One region of the Kineococcus sp. GCM10028916 genome, then DNA from elsewhere that is predicted to be linked to it. Evidence: predicted binding sites of a transcription regulator. Region 1 holds the regulator's gene; the other holds the start of a gene.

Region 1 (7,663 bases):
TGCGGGCGTTCGTGGATCTCGACGTAGAGGTCACCGGGGGGACCGCCGGCGGTGCCGACCTCGCCCTGCGAGGCGAGCTGGATGCGGGTGCCCGTGTCGACGCCACCGGGGATGCGGATGGTCAGCGGGCGGCGGGCGCGGATGCGGCCCTCACCGGAGCACTCCAGGCACGGCGAGGGCAGCACGGTGCCGAAGCCGCGGCAGGTGGGGCAGGGCGCGCTGGTCATGACCTGGCCGAGCAGCGAGCGGACGACGCGCTGCACCGAGCCCTGGCCGTGGCAGATGTCGCAGGTCTGGGGGCTGGTCCCCGGCTGGCAGCAGGAGCCCTGGCACGTGGTGCACAGCACGGCGGTGTCGACCTGGATGGAGCGTTCGCCGCCGAACGCCGCCTCGGCGAGGTCGACGTCGACGCGGATGAGCGCGTCCTGGCCGCGCTGGGTGCGGCTGGCGGGAGCTCCCGCCCGACCGCCCCCGCCGCCCTGGCCGAAGAACGCGTCCATGATGTCGGAGAAGCCGAACCCCTGGCCGAAGCCGGCTCCGCCGCCGCCGGGCATGGACCCGCCGCGGTCGTAGGAGGCGCGCTTGTCGGGGTTGGAGAGCGTCTCGTAGGCCTGCGAGACCTCCTTGAACTGCTCTCCCGCGTCGGGGTTCACGTCCGGGTGGAGCTTGCGCGCGAGCTTGCGGTAGGCGCGCTTGATCTCCTCCGCCGAGGCGTCGCGGGAGACGCCGAGGACGTCGTAGTAGTCGCTCACGAGGTCGTGGTTCTCCTGTCGGTCTTCATCACGGGGCCGAGCTTCACTGGGACAGGATGCGCGAGACGTAGCGTGACACCGCACGCACCGCTGCCATCGTCGTCGGGTAGTCCATGCGGGTCGGCCCGAGCACGCCGAGGCGGGCGACGACGGTGTCCGGGCCGGTGCCGTAGCCGCTGGTCACGACGGAGGTGCCGTCGAGACCGAGGTGCAGGTTCTCGGCGCCGATCCGCACGGTGAGACCGCCGCGGTCGGCGTCCTCGGTCAGCTCCTGGACGAGGCGCAGGAGGACGACGTGCTCCTCGAGGGCCTCCAGGACGCTGCCGAGGGAGGTGCTGAGGTCGGCGCCGGACTTCACGAGGTTCGCGGTGCCGGCGATGACGACGCGTTCCTCCAGCCCCGCGGTGAGGCAGTCGCCCAGGGCGACGGCGACCTCTGCGGCGACGGCGAGGTCGCCGGGCGGGGTCTGCTGGACGAGGTCGGTGAGGTCGTCGCGGGCGTCGCGCAGCCGTTTGCCGACGACCCCGGCGTTGACGCGGGTGCGCAGGGCGGCGAGCTGGACGCCGAGGGACTCCGGGTCGGCGGCGGAGCGGACGTCGAGGACGCGCTGCTCGACGCGACCGGAGTCGGTGATGAGCACCAGCAGCGCGCTGCGCCCGCCGACGGGGACGAGCTCGACGTGGCGGACGGCGGCGCGCGAGAGCGAGGGGTACTGCACGACGGCGGCCTGGCGGGTGATCTGCGCCAGCAGCCGGACGGTGCGGTCGACGATGTCGTCGACGTCGTCGGCCCCTTCGAGGAAGGTCTGGATCGCCCGCTTCTCGGCCGGCGTCATGGGCTTGACGTTGGCGAGGCGGTCGACGAAGAGGCGGTAGCCCTTGTCCGTGGGGATGCGTCCGGCGCTGGTGTGGGGCTGGGTGATGTACCCCTCCTCCTCCAGCACGGCCATGTCGTTGCGGATGGTGGCCGGGGAGACGCCGAGCTGGTGACGCTCGACGAGCATCTTGGAGCCGACGGGTTCGTGGCTGGACACGTAGTCCTCGACGATGGCGCGGAGCACCGCGAGCCTGCGGTCGTCGCTCATCCCGTCCCCTCTCCCCACTGGCACTCGTGTCGTGCGAGTGCCAAGTCTAGGCCGTCACCGCACGGCCGCGCCTCCCCCGTCGACCACACGGGTCTGGTTAGCGTTCCGCGCGTGACCCGTTACGAAGACCGGTACGGCGGCGACGTGCTGTCCTCCGACCCGCACGCCCGCACGAACCCGAAGCCCACGCACCGCGACGAACCCGCCGTGCACGGCCTGGTCGTGGAGGACGTGGAGACCGGCTGGGTCGGGGCCGTCGTCCGGGTGGAGAAGAGCGGTGGTGTCCACGTCGTCGTCCTCGAGGACGGCCGCGGGCGCACCCGGACCTTCCCGCTGGGCCCGGGGTTCTGGGTCGAGGGGCAGCCCGTGCGTCTCGTCGCCCCGAAGGCCGCCGCCCCCGTGCGGGCCACCCGCACGGCCAGCGGTTCGGTGGCCGTGGCCGGGGTGGGCGCGAGGACGGCGCGCGCCTCGCGGATCCTCGTCGAGGGCCGGCACGACGCCGAGCTGGTCGAGAAGGTGTGGGGCGACGACCTGCGGGTCGAGGGGGTCGTCGTGGAGATGCTCGACGGGGTCGACGACCTGGACGCCGCGATCCGCTCCTTCGCCCCGCAGCGCGGTCGCCGGATCGGGGTCCTGGTCGACCACCTGGTGCCGGGGTCGAAGGAGTCCCGGATCGTGGCGCAGGTGTCGAAGAGCCCGCACGTGCTGGTGCTGGGTCACCCCTTCATCGACGTCTGGCAGTCGGTGCGCCCGGAACGCCTGGGGTGGCAGCGGTGGCCGACGATCCCGCGCGGGCAGGACTGGAAGCACGGGATCCTCGCCGAGCTCGGCTGGCCGCACGCCACCCAGGCCGACGTCGCGCACGGCTGGAAGCGGATCCTCGGCACCGTCCGCAGCTTCGCCGACCTGGAGCCCGCGCTGCTCGGGCGGGTGGAGGAACTGGTGGACTTCGTCACGGCCGACCTGGACGACCGCTGAACGACGCGCCAGGATCGGAGGGTGAGCAACCCCCAGCACCCGCCGCCGCCGCAGCCGCCGATGTACTCCCCCGCGCCGATGACGCCCGCGGACGAACGGATGTGGGGGATGTTCGGCCACCTCTCCGCGATCGCGGCGACCTTCGTCTCGTTGCCGTTCCTCGGCCCGCTGATCATCTTCCTGGTCCACAAGGACCGGAACGGGTTCGTGCGCGGGCACAGCGCCGAGGCCCTCAACATGACGATCTCCTTCGTCGTCTACGAGTTCGTGCTCGGCGTCGTCTGCTCGGTCCTGGCCCTGGTCACCTTCGGGCTGGCCTACGCCCTGATGGTCGTCCCGGCCGTCGTCTTCCTGGTCTGCGCGATCCTCGCGGCCGTCGCGGCGAACAGCGGCCGGGTCTACCGCTACCCGCTGATCTTCCGCCTGGTGCGCTGACCCCTCCCGGTGCGCCGGGCGGGGTTCAGGCGATGGCGCGCAGGTCCGCGGTCCGGGCCTCGAGGTCGCCGGCGAGGGGGATGACCGAGACGGTGGTGACCCCGGCGGCGGCGTAGTCCGCCAGCCGGTTCCGCACGTGCTGCGCGGAACCCACCAGGCAGGTCGCGTCCAGGAACCCCGCAGGGACGGCGGCCGCGGCCTCCCGGTGCCGTCCGGCCAGGAAGTGCTCCTGGACCTCGTCGACGGCGTCGGAGAAACCGAGGCGACGACCGAGGTCGGCGTAGAAGTTCTTCTCGCGCGACCCCATGCCCCCCAGGTACAGGGCGACGTAGCGACGGACGGGGAGTTCGGCCCGGGTCCGCTCCTCCCCCGTCGCGTCGGTGAGCAGCAGCGCGACGCTCGCCGTGACCTCGAAACCCTCGGCGGGCCGGGTACGCAGGGCGAACCCGGAGCGCAACTGGTCGAACTGCGTGGAGGAACTCTCCGGCACGAGGAACAGCGGCAACCACCCGTCGGCGATCTCGCCGGCGAGGGCGACGTTGCGCGGGCCGACGGCGGCGAGGTGGATCGGGAGGTCGGGTCGGGGCGGGGGTTGCATGAGCTTCAGCGGGATCCCCGGGCCGCCGGGCAGCGGCAGCGTGAGGTGTTCCCCGGCGTACTCGGAGGTCTGACGCGCGAGCAACCGCCGCACGACGTCGACGTACTCGCGGGTGCGCCCCAGGGGTTTCGCGAACGGCTGGCCGTACCACCCCTCGGCCACCTGCGGACCCGAGACGCCGAGCCCCAGGCGGAACCGGCCCCCGGAGATCCCGTCGAGGGTCGAGGCGCTCATCGCGGTCATCGCGGGGGTGCGGGCCGGGATCTGCAGGACGGCCGAGCCGAGCCCGATCCGCGACGTCCCCGCGGCCAACCAGCCCAGGACGCTGACCGCGTCGGTGCCGTAGGCCTCCGCGACCCAGGCCGAGGCGTAGCCGGCCTCCTCCGCCGCTCGCGCCAGCGACAGCGCCTGCGCCGCGGCGGGGCCGATCTCACCGGTGAGGTAGCCGAGGCTCAGTCCGAGGTCCACCCGCCCGACCCTAGACCTCGACGCAGCACCGGGCCGGGCGCGGTCAGCTCACGCAGGTACCGCGCCGAGCACGAGTCCGGCGAGCAGGGCGAAGTCCTGCGGGTCCAGCGGCACGAGGCCACGACGCAACCGGTACCCCCAGTTCGCGGACGCGGTCAGCGCCAGTCGGTCCCGGACCTCCTCGAGCGCCAGCGGCTGCACGGGTTCGTCGTCGACGAGACGACGGAACGGCCGGAACGAGCTGCCGGGCGCCATGACCTGCTCCGCCTGGAAGCTCTCGTCGTCGACGACGACGCCGAGCGCGGTGAACGCCCGGAGCGGGACCCTGCCGCCCATCTCCTCGGTCGGGGAGCAGTGGACGAAACCGTCACCGCGCCGCAACCGGTCCAGCCCGGAACGCTTGCCGTGCTGGACCTGCGCGAAACCGTGGCGGACACCGATCCGGACGTGGGCGGCGCTGACGACGCCGAGCCAGGCGCGTTCTGGGAGCTTCTCCATGCCGGGCAGTCTCACCGGAGAAGGTGACACCTCCTGTCTGGTTCAGGCCAGGAGCTGACGCACGACCGCGTCGGCCAGCAACCGGCCGCGGCGGGTCAGCGCGACCCGGCCGCCGGGGGCCGGCTCGAGGAGGCCGTCGAGGAGGAGCTGCGCGGTCGCCGTCCGCACCCCCCACCAGGCGGGGTCGAAACCCTCGGACAGCCGGGACCGCAGCAGCACGTCCTCGACGCGGCGGTCCTCGGCGGCCAGGACCTCGCGGGCGTGGGCCGGGGACTCCCCGGCGCCGATGCGGCCGGCGTAGGCCGTGGGGTGCTTGACGTTCCACCACCGCACGCCCCCGACGTGGCTGTGCGCTCCGGGGCCGATCCCCCACCAGTCACCGCCGCGCCAGTAGGCGAGGTTGTGCCGGCAGGCGGACCGGGGCTCGCGCGCCCAGTTGCTCACCTCGTACCAGGCGAACCCAGCGGCCGCGAGGGTGTCGTCGACGATCTCGTACTTGTCGGCCTCGTCGTCGTCGGAGGGTTCCGGGACCTCACCGCGGCGCATCTGCCCGGCGAGCTTCGTCCCCTGCTCGACGATGAGGGCGTAGGCCGAGACGTGGTCAGGTTCGCAGGACAGCGCCGCGTCGAGGCTGACCCGCAGGTCGTCCAGCGACTCCCCCGGCGTGCCGTAGATGAGGTCGAGGCTGACCTCCAGCCCCGCCTCACGGGCCCAGCGCACGGCGAGCGGCACGCGGGCCGGGTCGTGGGTCCGTTCCAGCACGGCGAGGACGTGCGGGACGGCGGACTGCATGCCGAAGGACACCCGGGTGAAGCCCGCCGCGGCGAGGCGCTGCAGGCCCTCGGGGGTGACGGAGTCCGGGTTCGCCTCGGTGGTCACCTCGGCGCCGGGCGTGATGCCGAGCTCGTCGCGGACGGCGCGCAGCATCAGCTCGAGGTCGGCGGCCGGGAGCAGCGTCGGGGTCCCGCCGCCGAAGAAGACGGTCTCGGCGGGGCGGACGGCGTCCCCGAGCACGCGGGCGGCGAGGCGGACCTCCTGCGCGGCGGTCGCGGCGTACGCGGCCTGCGACCCACCACCGCCGAGCTCGGTGGCGGTGTAGGTGTTGAAGTCGCAGTAGCCGCAGCGCACCGAGCAGAACGGGACGTGCAGGTAGACGCCGAAGGTGCGGTCCGCCGCGCCGCTCAGGGCGTCGGGGGGCAGCGACCCGTCGGTCGGGACGGGCTCGCCGTCGGGGAGGGTGCTCGGCACGTCTCCAGTGTCACCCCGCCGCCGCCCCCGTGTCGTACCCCTAGGGGGTAGGGGTTGCACGAGGAACCCCAGGGGGGTATCAAGGAGTCATGGAGAACGCAGTCGGGTACGCCGGCGAGAAGGACGAGGTCCTGAAGCGCCTGCGCCGGATCGAGGGCCAGGTCCGTGGCCTGCAGCGCATGGTCGAGGAGGACGTCTACTGCATCGACGTCCTGACGCAGGTCTCGGCGGCGACGAAGGCCCTGCAGGCCGTCGCGCTGTCGCTGCTCGACGACCACCTCGGGCACTGCGTCGCGCAGGCCGCCGCCGAGGGTGGTCCGGTCGCGGACGCCAAGATCAAGGAAGCCAGCGCGGCCATCGCGCGGTTGGTGAAGTCATGAGTGACGTCGGGAGTGAGGCAACGATGAACGAGTTCGACGTGTCCGGCATGACGTGCGAGCACTGCGTGCGGGCGGTGACCGAGGAGGTCTCGGCCCTGCCCGGGGTCACCGACGTCCGCATCACCCTCGCGCCCGGCGGGAACTCCACCGTGCACGTGACGAGCACCTCCCCCCTCGACCGGGCCGCGGTCGCCGCCGCCGTGGACGAGGCGGGGTACGAGCTGGCGGAGTGACCCGGTGAGCGATCGGGTCGAACTGCTCATCGGTGGCATGACGTGCGCGTCCTGCGCGAACCGCGTCGAGAAGAAGCTCAACCGGATGCCGGGCGTCGAGGCGAGCGTCAACTACGCGACGGAGAAGGCGCACGTCCTGCTGCCCGTCGGCACCGCCGTCGAGGCGGCGATCGAGGTCGTCGAGGCGACGGGTTACACCGCCACCGTGCCCACCCCCCGCCCCGAGAGCGAACCCGTGGTCTCCCAGGGGGATCCGGCGACGGAGGTCCTGCGGCGCCGGGTCCTGGTCTCCGCCGCGCTGGGGCTGCCCGTCCTGCTGCTCTCGATGGTCCCCGCCCTGCAGTTCACGAACTGGCAGTGGCTGGCCCTCACCCTGACCGCCCCGGTGGCGGTCTGGGGTGCGTGGCCGTTCCACCGCGCCGCGTTCGTGAACGCCCGCCACGGTGCGGCGACCATGGACACCCTCGTCAGCCTGGGCGTGATCGCCGCGTTCGCCACGTCGCTGGTGTCGCTGTTCCTCGGTGACGCCGGGATGCCCGGGATGCACATGGAGTTCTCGCTCTTCGGCTCCACCGGCGACGAGCTCTACCTCGAGGTCGCCTCGGTCGTCACCGTGTTCGTGCTCGTCGGGCGCTACCTGGAGGCCCGGGCCCGGCGCAGTTCCGGTGCCGCGCTGCGGGCCCTGCTCGCGTTGGGGGCCAAGGACGTCGGGCTCCTCGACGACACCGGGGAACGCCGCGTCCCGATCGCGGAACTGCGGGTCGGGAACCGGTTCGTCGTCCGCCCGGGTGAGACGGTCGCGACCGACGGGACGGTGCTCGAAGGCGCCTCGGCCATCGACCTCAGCATCGTCACGGGTGAGACCGTCCCCGTCGAGGTCACCGCGGGCGACGCCGTCGTCGGCGGCACCGTCAACGCCGGCGGCCGCCTCGTCGTGCGGGCCACGCGCGTCGGGGCCGACACCCAGCTCGCCCGGATCGGTCGCCTCG
Region 2 (7,663 bases), on a different contig from region 1:
ACCGTCTGCCGGGAGACCCCGGCGACGCGGGCCACGTCGACGATCGTCGTGGCCCGCGTCGTGTCCGGTGTTCTCACCCCTCCTGGAGGTCCAGCCAGGCCACCTGCTGCGCGTCGAGTTCGACCCCGAGGCCGGTCATCGAGGAACGGGCCTCGGCGATCGTGCGGGGTCCGAACAGGGCGAACGTCGGGAACGACTGCGCCAGGACGAAGGCCAGCGCGATCGCCGTCGCGGGGACCCCGAGTTCGGCGCCGAGCTTCTCGGCCCGGGCCTTGCGCTCGAAGTTCGCGTCGCTGTAGTAGCAGCGCACGAGTTCCGCGTCGCTCCGGTCGTTCACGTCCGCGCGGGCGAAGAACCCGCGGGCCTGCGACGACCACGGCAGCAGGGCGATGTTCCGCTCGGTCAGCCACTTCTTCGACTCGGGGTCGGTGACGTGCAGGCACCCGGCCCACGGCACGTCGTAGGCCTCGGCGAGGCCGAAGTGGTTGGACAGCACCGTGAACGGCTGCTTGCCGTTCGCCGCGGCGTAGGCGTTCGCCTCGTCGACGCGGGCGGGCGACCAGTTCGAACCGCCGTAGGCGCTGATGCGACCGGCCTTGGCGTGCTCGTCGAGGACGTCGACGAACTCACCGACGGGGATGTCGAGGTTGTCCCGGTGCATCATGTAGACGTCGGCGTGGTCGTGGCCCTGCCGCTCGAAGGACTCGAACAACTGCCGGGTCAGCGACTCCGGGTCGTTGTGCGGGGTGTGGCAGCCCTTGACGATGACGTTGACCTCGGACCGGATGCCGCGGTTGGTCAGCCACGTGCCGAACAACTTCTCGTACTTGCCCATGCCGTAGAGCCACGCGGTGTCGAAGGTGTTCCCGCCGGCCTCCACGAACGCGTCGAAGATGGCCGACGCGTGGGCGAGGTCCGGCTGGTTGTCGCACCCCATGACGAGGCGGGAGACGGGGCGTTCCAGTCCCTCGACCTTCCCGTACTTCATGGCCGTGGGTTCGCGGCGCTGCAGCGGGAGACCCGAGACGGTCGGGATGTTCGCGGTGTCGGTCTCGAAGGGGTAGCGCAGCCCGATCGCGTCCCGCCAGCGGTTCAGCACGGCCGAGACCGCGAGGGTGTCGTCGAGGGTGAACACGGGGGTCTCGTCGGAGACGAGGGCCTGCGCCTCGCGGGCGTAGGCCTTGTTCTCGGGCAGTTCCGGATCGAACTCGAAGGTCTCGGGCTCCTGGCCCGGCCGGGTCAGGACGACGCGGGTCTCACCGCGGATCGTCCACGGGTCGGGGAGGTGGATCGTCCCGCCGGAGCCGTACACCGTGATCGTCTCGGGGTCGGAGAGCGCGACACCCGTGCGCACGGACGCGGTGACGCCACCCGCGAAGGTGATCGAGGCGACGGCCCACTCGTCGACGCCGGTCTCGCCCACGGTGCCCTGCGCGGAGAACCCGGTGACGGCCGCCGGCCGGCCGAGTGCGGCCGCCGCGACGAGGTGCGCGGCCGAGACGGGGTAACCGCCGACGTCGAGGATCCCGCCGCCGGCGAGGTCGGCGTCGTAGAGGCGCCCGGTCTTCCCGCCGGTCGCGAAGGCGAAGCTCGCGTCGACGTGCTGGACGGTGCCGACGGCCCCGGAACGCACGAGGTCGAGGAGCTTCGCCGTCTGCGGGTGGTGGGCGTACATGTACGCCTCGAGGAAGTGCACGCCGCTGGCACGGGCGGCGTCGACGATCGCCATGACCTGGCCGTTGTTGGGGGCGAGGGGCTTCTCGCAGAGCACGTGCTTGCCGGCGCGGACCGCGGCTAGGGCGAGCTGCGCGTGGGTGACGTGCACGGTGCTGACGTAGACGGCGTCGACGTCCTCGCGGGCCAGCACGGCGTCGTAGTCGCCGACGAAGGCGTCCGGGTTGAACTCCGCCGCGAAGGCCCGGGCGCGCTCGGCACCGGCCGCGGTGGGGGAGGCGCCGACGGCGACGAGTTCGTGACCCGCCGCGGGGAGCTGGCCGGCGAAGCGCCGGGCGATGTTGCCCGGGCCGACGACGGCCCAGCGGGTGGGGGAGGTGGACGACACGGGAGGCGCTCCTTCGAGCCGGGGGGTGACGGTCGCATCGGGAACGGTCATCTCGTGAACGTTCACGACGCCGCCCACGGTAGCCATCCCGGTGGGGGCGGGTCAACGGTGGACCGTGAGCCGCGTGCCTAGACTCACCCCGTGACCGTCGACATCAAACCCCGCAGTCGCACCGTGACCGACGGCCTGGAGGCGACCGCTTCGCGCGGGATGCTGCGCGCCGTCGGGATGGGTGACGACGACTGGGTCAAACCCCAGATCGGGGTGGCCTCCAGCTGGAACGAGATCACCCCCTGCAACCTCCCCCTGGACCGCCTGGCCAAGGCCGTCAAGGACGGCGTGCACGCCGCCCAGGGCTACCCGTTGGAGTTCGGGACGATCTCCGTCTCCGACGGCATCTCGATGGGGCACGAGGGGATGCACTACTCCCTCGTCTCGCGCGAGGTCATCGCCGACTCCGTCGAGACCGTGATGAGCGCCGAGCGCCTCGACGGCTCCGTCCTGCTCGCCGGCTGCGACAAGTCGCTGCCCGGCATGCTGATGGCCGCCGCCCGCCTCGACCTCGCGAGCGTCTTCCTCTACGCCGGGACGATCCTCCCCGGCCGGGCCAAGCTCTCCGACGGCAGCGAGCACGAGGTCACCCTCATCGACGCCTTCGAGGCCGTCGGGGCGTGCGCCCGCGGGCTGATGTCGCGCGAGGACGTCGACACCATCGAACGCGCGATCTGCCCGGGTGAGGGTGCCTGCGGCGGGATGTACACCGCCAACACCATGGCCGCCGCGGCCGAGGCGCTCGGGATGTCGCTGCCCGGCAGCGCCGCCCCGCCCGCCACCGACCGCCGCCGCGACGGGTTCGCCCGCAAGTCCGGCCAGGCCGTCGTGAACCTGCTGTCCAAGGGGATCACCGCGCGCCAGATCCTCACGAAGGAGGCGTTCGAGAACGCCATCGCCGTCGTCATGGCGCTGGGCGGTTCCACCAACGCCGTCCTGCACCTGCTCGCGATCGCCTACGAGGCCGAGGTCGAGCTGACCCTGGACGACTTCGACCGGGTCGCGGCGAAGGTCCCGCACCTCGCCGACCTCAAGCCCTTCGGCCGCCACGTCATGGTCGACGTCGACCGCATCGGCGGCATCCCCGTCGTCATGCGCGCCCTGCTCGACGCCGGTCTGCTGCACGGGGAGTGCCTCACGGTCACGGGCAAGACGATGGCCGAGAACCTCGCCGACATCGCCCCGCCCGACGTCGACGGCGTCGTGCTCCGCGCCCTCGACAACCCGATCCACAAGACCGGGGGCATCACCATCCTCAAGGGGAACCTCGCCCCCCTCGGCGCCGTCGTGAAGAGCGCCGGGTTCGACTCCGACGTCTTCGAGGGCACCGCGCGCGTCTTCGAACGCGAGCGCGCGGCGCTGGACGCGCTCGAGGACGGCACCATCTCGGCCGGCGACGTCGTCGTCATCCGCTACGAAGGCCCCAAGGGTGGCCCCGGGATGCGCGAGATGCTCGCCATCACCGGTGCGATCAAGGGCGCCGGCCTCGGCAAGGACGTCCTGCTGATGACCGACGGCCGCTTCTCCGGCGGGACCACCGGCCTCTGCGTCGGCCACGTGGCCCCCGAGGCCGTCGACGCCGGCCCCATCGCCTTCGTGCGCGACGGCGACCGGATCCGCCTCGACGTCGCGGGCAAGACCCTCGAGGTCCTGGTCTCCGACGAGGAGCTCGAGGCCCGTCGCGAGGGCTGGGAGCCGCTGCCCCCCGTGTTCAAGCGCGGGGTACTGGCCAAGTACGCCAAGCAGGTCCAGTCCGCCTCCCTCGGCGCCGTCTGCCTCTGACCTCGGGGTGCGGCCGGGTGGGATCGTTGCCTCCGCGGTGACGCCCTGAGGGATCGTTGCCTCCACGAAGACGTCCAGTGACATCGTGGAGGCAACGATCCCACCGCCCGCGAGCCAGCGGAACGTCCAACTCGTGGACCACGTGTCCACGATGTGAGACGCGATGACCCCGTGGCTGACATCTCCCCACGCAGGGGCTACCTTCGGCACATGCGGTTCCTCGTAGCCATCGGACAGCGCGCCGGCTGACCAGTTCGGCCGAGCGCGCGACCCCTCACACGCCTTCCCTGGCTGAGGGGTCTTTTTGCGTCCGGCGGACCGATCTGCCGGGCGTCCGGGACTGAACGACGACCGTGAACGGCACCGCCCGAGGAGGACACCAGAGATGCCAGAGCAGCTGCCACTGGACCCGAAGCTCCCCGTCGCCAAGCTCACCGGCGCGCAGAGCCTCATCCGTTCGCTCGAGGCGGTAGGGGTCGAGGTCGTCTTCGGTCTGCCCGGGGGCGCGATCCTGCCCGCCTACGACCCGCTGATGGACTCCCCGCACGTCCGGCACATCCTGGTCCGCCACGAGCAGGGCGCCGGCCACGCGGCCGAGGGGTACGCGGTCGCCACCGGCAAGGTCGGCGTCTGCATGGCGACCTCCGGTCCGGGAGCGACCAACCTCGTCACCCCGATCGCTGACGCGAACATGGACTCCGTCCCGATGGTCGCGATCACCGGGCAGGTCGCCGCCAAGGCCATCGGCACCGACGCGTTCCAGGAAGCCGACATCGCCGGCATCACCATCCCGATCACCAAGCACAACTACCTGGTGACCGATCCGGCCGACATCCCCCGCGTCATCGCCGAGGCCTTCCACCTCGCCGCCACCGGCCGGCCCGGCCCGGTCCTCGTCGACGTCGCCAAGTCCGCGCTGACCGCGACGACGTCCTTCGCCTGGCCCGAGACGATCGACCTGCCCGGCTACCGCCCGGTGACGCGGCCGCACGGCAAGCAGATCCGCGAGGCCGCCCGGCTCATCGCCGCGGCCGAGCGCCCCGTCCTCTACGTCGGCGGTGGCGTCATCAAGGCCGACGCCTCGGCGGAGCTCGCAGCGCTGGCCGACCTCACCGGCATCCCCGCGGTCACGACGCTGATGGCGCGCGGTGCGCTGCCCGACTCGTACCCGAACAACCTGGGCATGCCCGGGATGCACGGGACGGTCGCGGCCGTGACGGCGCTGCAGAAGTCCGACCTGCTCATCACCCTCGGTGCGCGCTTCGACGACCGCGTCACCGGCGACCTGCCGAGCTTCGCCCCGCACGCCAAGGTCATCCACGCCGACATCGACCCGGCCGAGATCGGCAAGAACCGCGCCGTCGACGTCCCGATCGTGGGCGACGCCCGGCTCGTCATCGCCGAGCTCACCACGGCCGTGGCCGCCGAGTTCGAGAACGGGCGCGCCGACCTCACGGCCTGGACCGAACTCACCCAGTCCTGGAAGACGACGTACCCGCTGGGCTACGCCGAGTCCGACGACGGCACCCTCGCCCCGCAGCACGTCATCGCCCGGATCGGGGCCATCGCCGGTCCCGAGGCGATCTACGTCTCCGGGGTCGGGCAGCACCAGATGTGGTCCGCGCAGTTCGTCCAGTACGAGAACCCGCGCACGTGGCTGAACTCCGGCGGGCTGGGCACCATGGGCTACGCGGTCCCCGCGGCCATGGGCGCCAAGGTCGGCAAGCCGGACACCGTGGTGTGGGCGATCGACGGCGACGGCTGCTTCCAGATGACCAACCAGGAACTGGCGACGTGCACCCTCAACGGCATCCCCGTGAAGGTCGCGATCATCAACAACTCCAGCCTGGGCATGGTCCGGCAGTGGCAGACGCTCTTCTACTCCGAGCGCTACTCCAACACCGACCTGAACTCCGGTGACCACCACGGCACCCACGCCGCGCCGGTCCCCGACTTCGTCAAGCTCGCCGAGGCCTACGGGTGCGTCGGGCTGCGCTGCGACAAGGCCGAGGACGTCGACGCGACCATCGAGAAGGCCATGGCGATCAACGACGTGCCCGTCGTCATCGACTTCCGCGTGCACCGCGACGCCATGGTCTGGCCGATGGTCGAGGCCGGCGTGAGCAACGACGCGATCCAGTACGCCCGCGGGGTGTCGCCCAAGTGGGACCGCGAGGAAGAGGGCGACAACGAGTCCGGCCCCGAGAAGGTGATCTCCTGATGTCCCAGCACACCCTGTCCGTCCTGGTCGAGAACCGACCCGGTGTCCTGATGCGCGTCACGTCGCTGTTCGCGCGCAGGAACTTCAACATCCACTCCCTCACGGTCGGACCGACCGAGCGCAGCGACATCTCCCGGATGACCATCGTCGTCGACGTGGAGTCGCAGCCGTTGGAGCAGGTGACGAAGCAGCTCAACAAGCTGATCAACGTCCTGAAGATCGTGGAGCTCGAGGACGGCGGTTCCGTCCAACGCGAACTGCTGCTCGTGAAGGTCCGTGCCGACGCCTCCGCCCGCGGGGAGGTGCTCGACACCGTGGCGCTGTTCCGCGCCCACGTCGTCGACGTCGCCCCCGACGCCGTGACCGTCGAGGCCACCGGGAGCCCGGACAAGCTGGCCGCGCTGCTGCGCGTGCTGGAACCCTTCGGCATCCGCGAGCTGGTCCAGTCCGGGTCGGTCGCCCTCGCCCGCGGTGGGCGCGCGATCTCCGACCGGGCGCTCCGCTCCGCCTGAACCCGAACACCCCCTGTACGACGAAGAAGATCCAGAGGAGAGAACCCCACGTGGCCGAGATGTTCTACGACGACGACGCCGACCTGTCCAAGATCACCGGGAAGAAGGTGGCGGTCCTGGGCTTCGGCAGCCAGGGCCACGCGCACGCGCTGTCGCTGCGCGACTCCGGCGTCGACGTCGTCGTCGGCCTCAAGGAGGGCTCGAAGAGCCGCGCCAAGGCGGAGGAGCAGGGCATGACCGTCCTGACCCCGTTCGAGGCCGCCAAGGCCGCCGACGTGATCATGGTCCTGGTGCCGGACCACCTGCAGCGCGGTCTCTACGCCGAGGCGATCGAGCCGAACCTCACCGCCGGCAAGGCGCTGTTCTTCAGCCACGGCTTCAACATCCGCTTCGGCTACATCAAGCCCCCGGCCGACGTCGACGTCGTCATGGTCGCCCCCAAGGGCCCGGGTCACCTCGTCCGTCGTGAGTACGTCGACGGCCGCGGCGTCCCCGTGATCGTCGCCGTCGAGCAGGACGCGACGGGCTCCGCGTGGGACCTCGGTCTCGCCTACGCCAAGGCGATCGGCGGCCTGCGCGCCGGCGGCATCAAGACCACGTTCACCGAGGAGACCGAGACCGACCTGTTCGGTGAGCAGGCCGTCCTCTGCGGTGGCATGTCCGCCCTCGTCCAGACCGGGTTCGAGGTCCTCACCGAGGCCGGCTACCAGCCCGAGGTCGCCTACTTCGAGTGCCTGCACGAGCTGAAGCTGATCGTCGACCTCATGTACGAGGGCGGCATCGCCAAGCAGCGCTGGTCGATCTCGGACACCGCCGAGTGGGGCGACTACGTCTCCGGCCCGCGCGTCATCGACGCCTCGGTCAAGGGCCGCATGCAGGACGTCCTCAAGGACATCCAGGACGGCACCTTCGCCCAGCGCTTCATCGACGACCAGGACGCCGGCGCGCCGGAGTTCAAGAAGCTGCGCGCCGCCGCCGAACAGCACCCCATCGAGGCCACCGGCCGTGAGCTGCGAAAGCTCATGTCCTGGGTGA

Evidence for each region. Region 1 encodes HrcA, which represses chaperone genes, less so after heat shock. Its sites were predicted from a motif close to GNTNGCACTCGGNNNNNCCGAGTGCNANC; they were not measured.
Region 2: ACFQ46_RS12455 (acetolactate synthase large subunit) is a predicted target of HrcA. The motif match lies at 4,117-4,145, and genes of this name have one in related genera.

Annotation. Positions count from the first base shown of each region.
Region 1 covers NZ_JBHTFM010000016.1:306,684-314,346, forward strand. The annotation lists gene dnaJ (molecular chaperone DnaJ) at 1-752, opposite strand, end outside; gene hrcA (heat-inducible transcriptional repressor HrcA) at 796-1,836, opposite strand; gene ACFQ46_RS15275 (DUF3097 domain-containing protein) at 1,948-2,814, shown strand; gene ACFQ46_RS15280 (DUF4870 domain-containing protein) at 2,836-3,249, shown strand; gene ACFQ46_RS15285 (LLM class F420-dependent oxidoreductase) at 3,275-4,315, opposite strand; gene ACFQ46_RS15290 (EVE domain-containing protein) at 4,364-4,813, opposite strand; gene hemW (radical SAM family heme chaperone HemW) at 4,856-6,061, opposite strand; gene ACFQ46_RS15300 (metal-sensitive transcriptional regulator) at 6,151-6,441, shown strand; gene ACFQ46_RS15305 (heavy-metal-associated domain-containing protein) at 6,465-6,674, shown strand; gene ACFQ46_RS15310 (heavy metal translocating P-type ATPase) at 6,712-7,663, shown strand, end outside.
Region 2 covers NZ_JBHTFM010000013.1:209,359-217,021, reverse strand. The annotation lists gene ACFQ46_RS12470 (LacI family DNA-binding transcriptional regulator) at 1-77, opposite strand, end outside; gene ACFQ46_RS12465 (aldo/keto reductase) at 74-2,113, opposite strand; gene ilvD (dihydroxy-acid dehydratase) at 2,204-3,895, shown strand; gene ACFQ46_RS12455 (acetolactate synthase large subunit) at 4,281-6,116, shown strand; gene ilvN (acetolactate synthase small subunit) at 6,116-6,628, shown strand; gene ilvC (ketol-acid reductoisomerase) at 6,679-7,663, shown strand, end outside.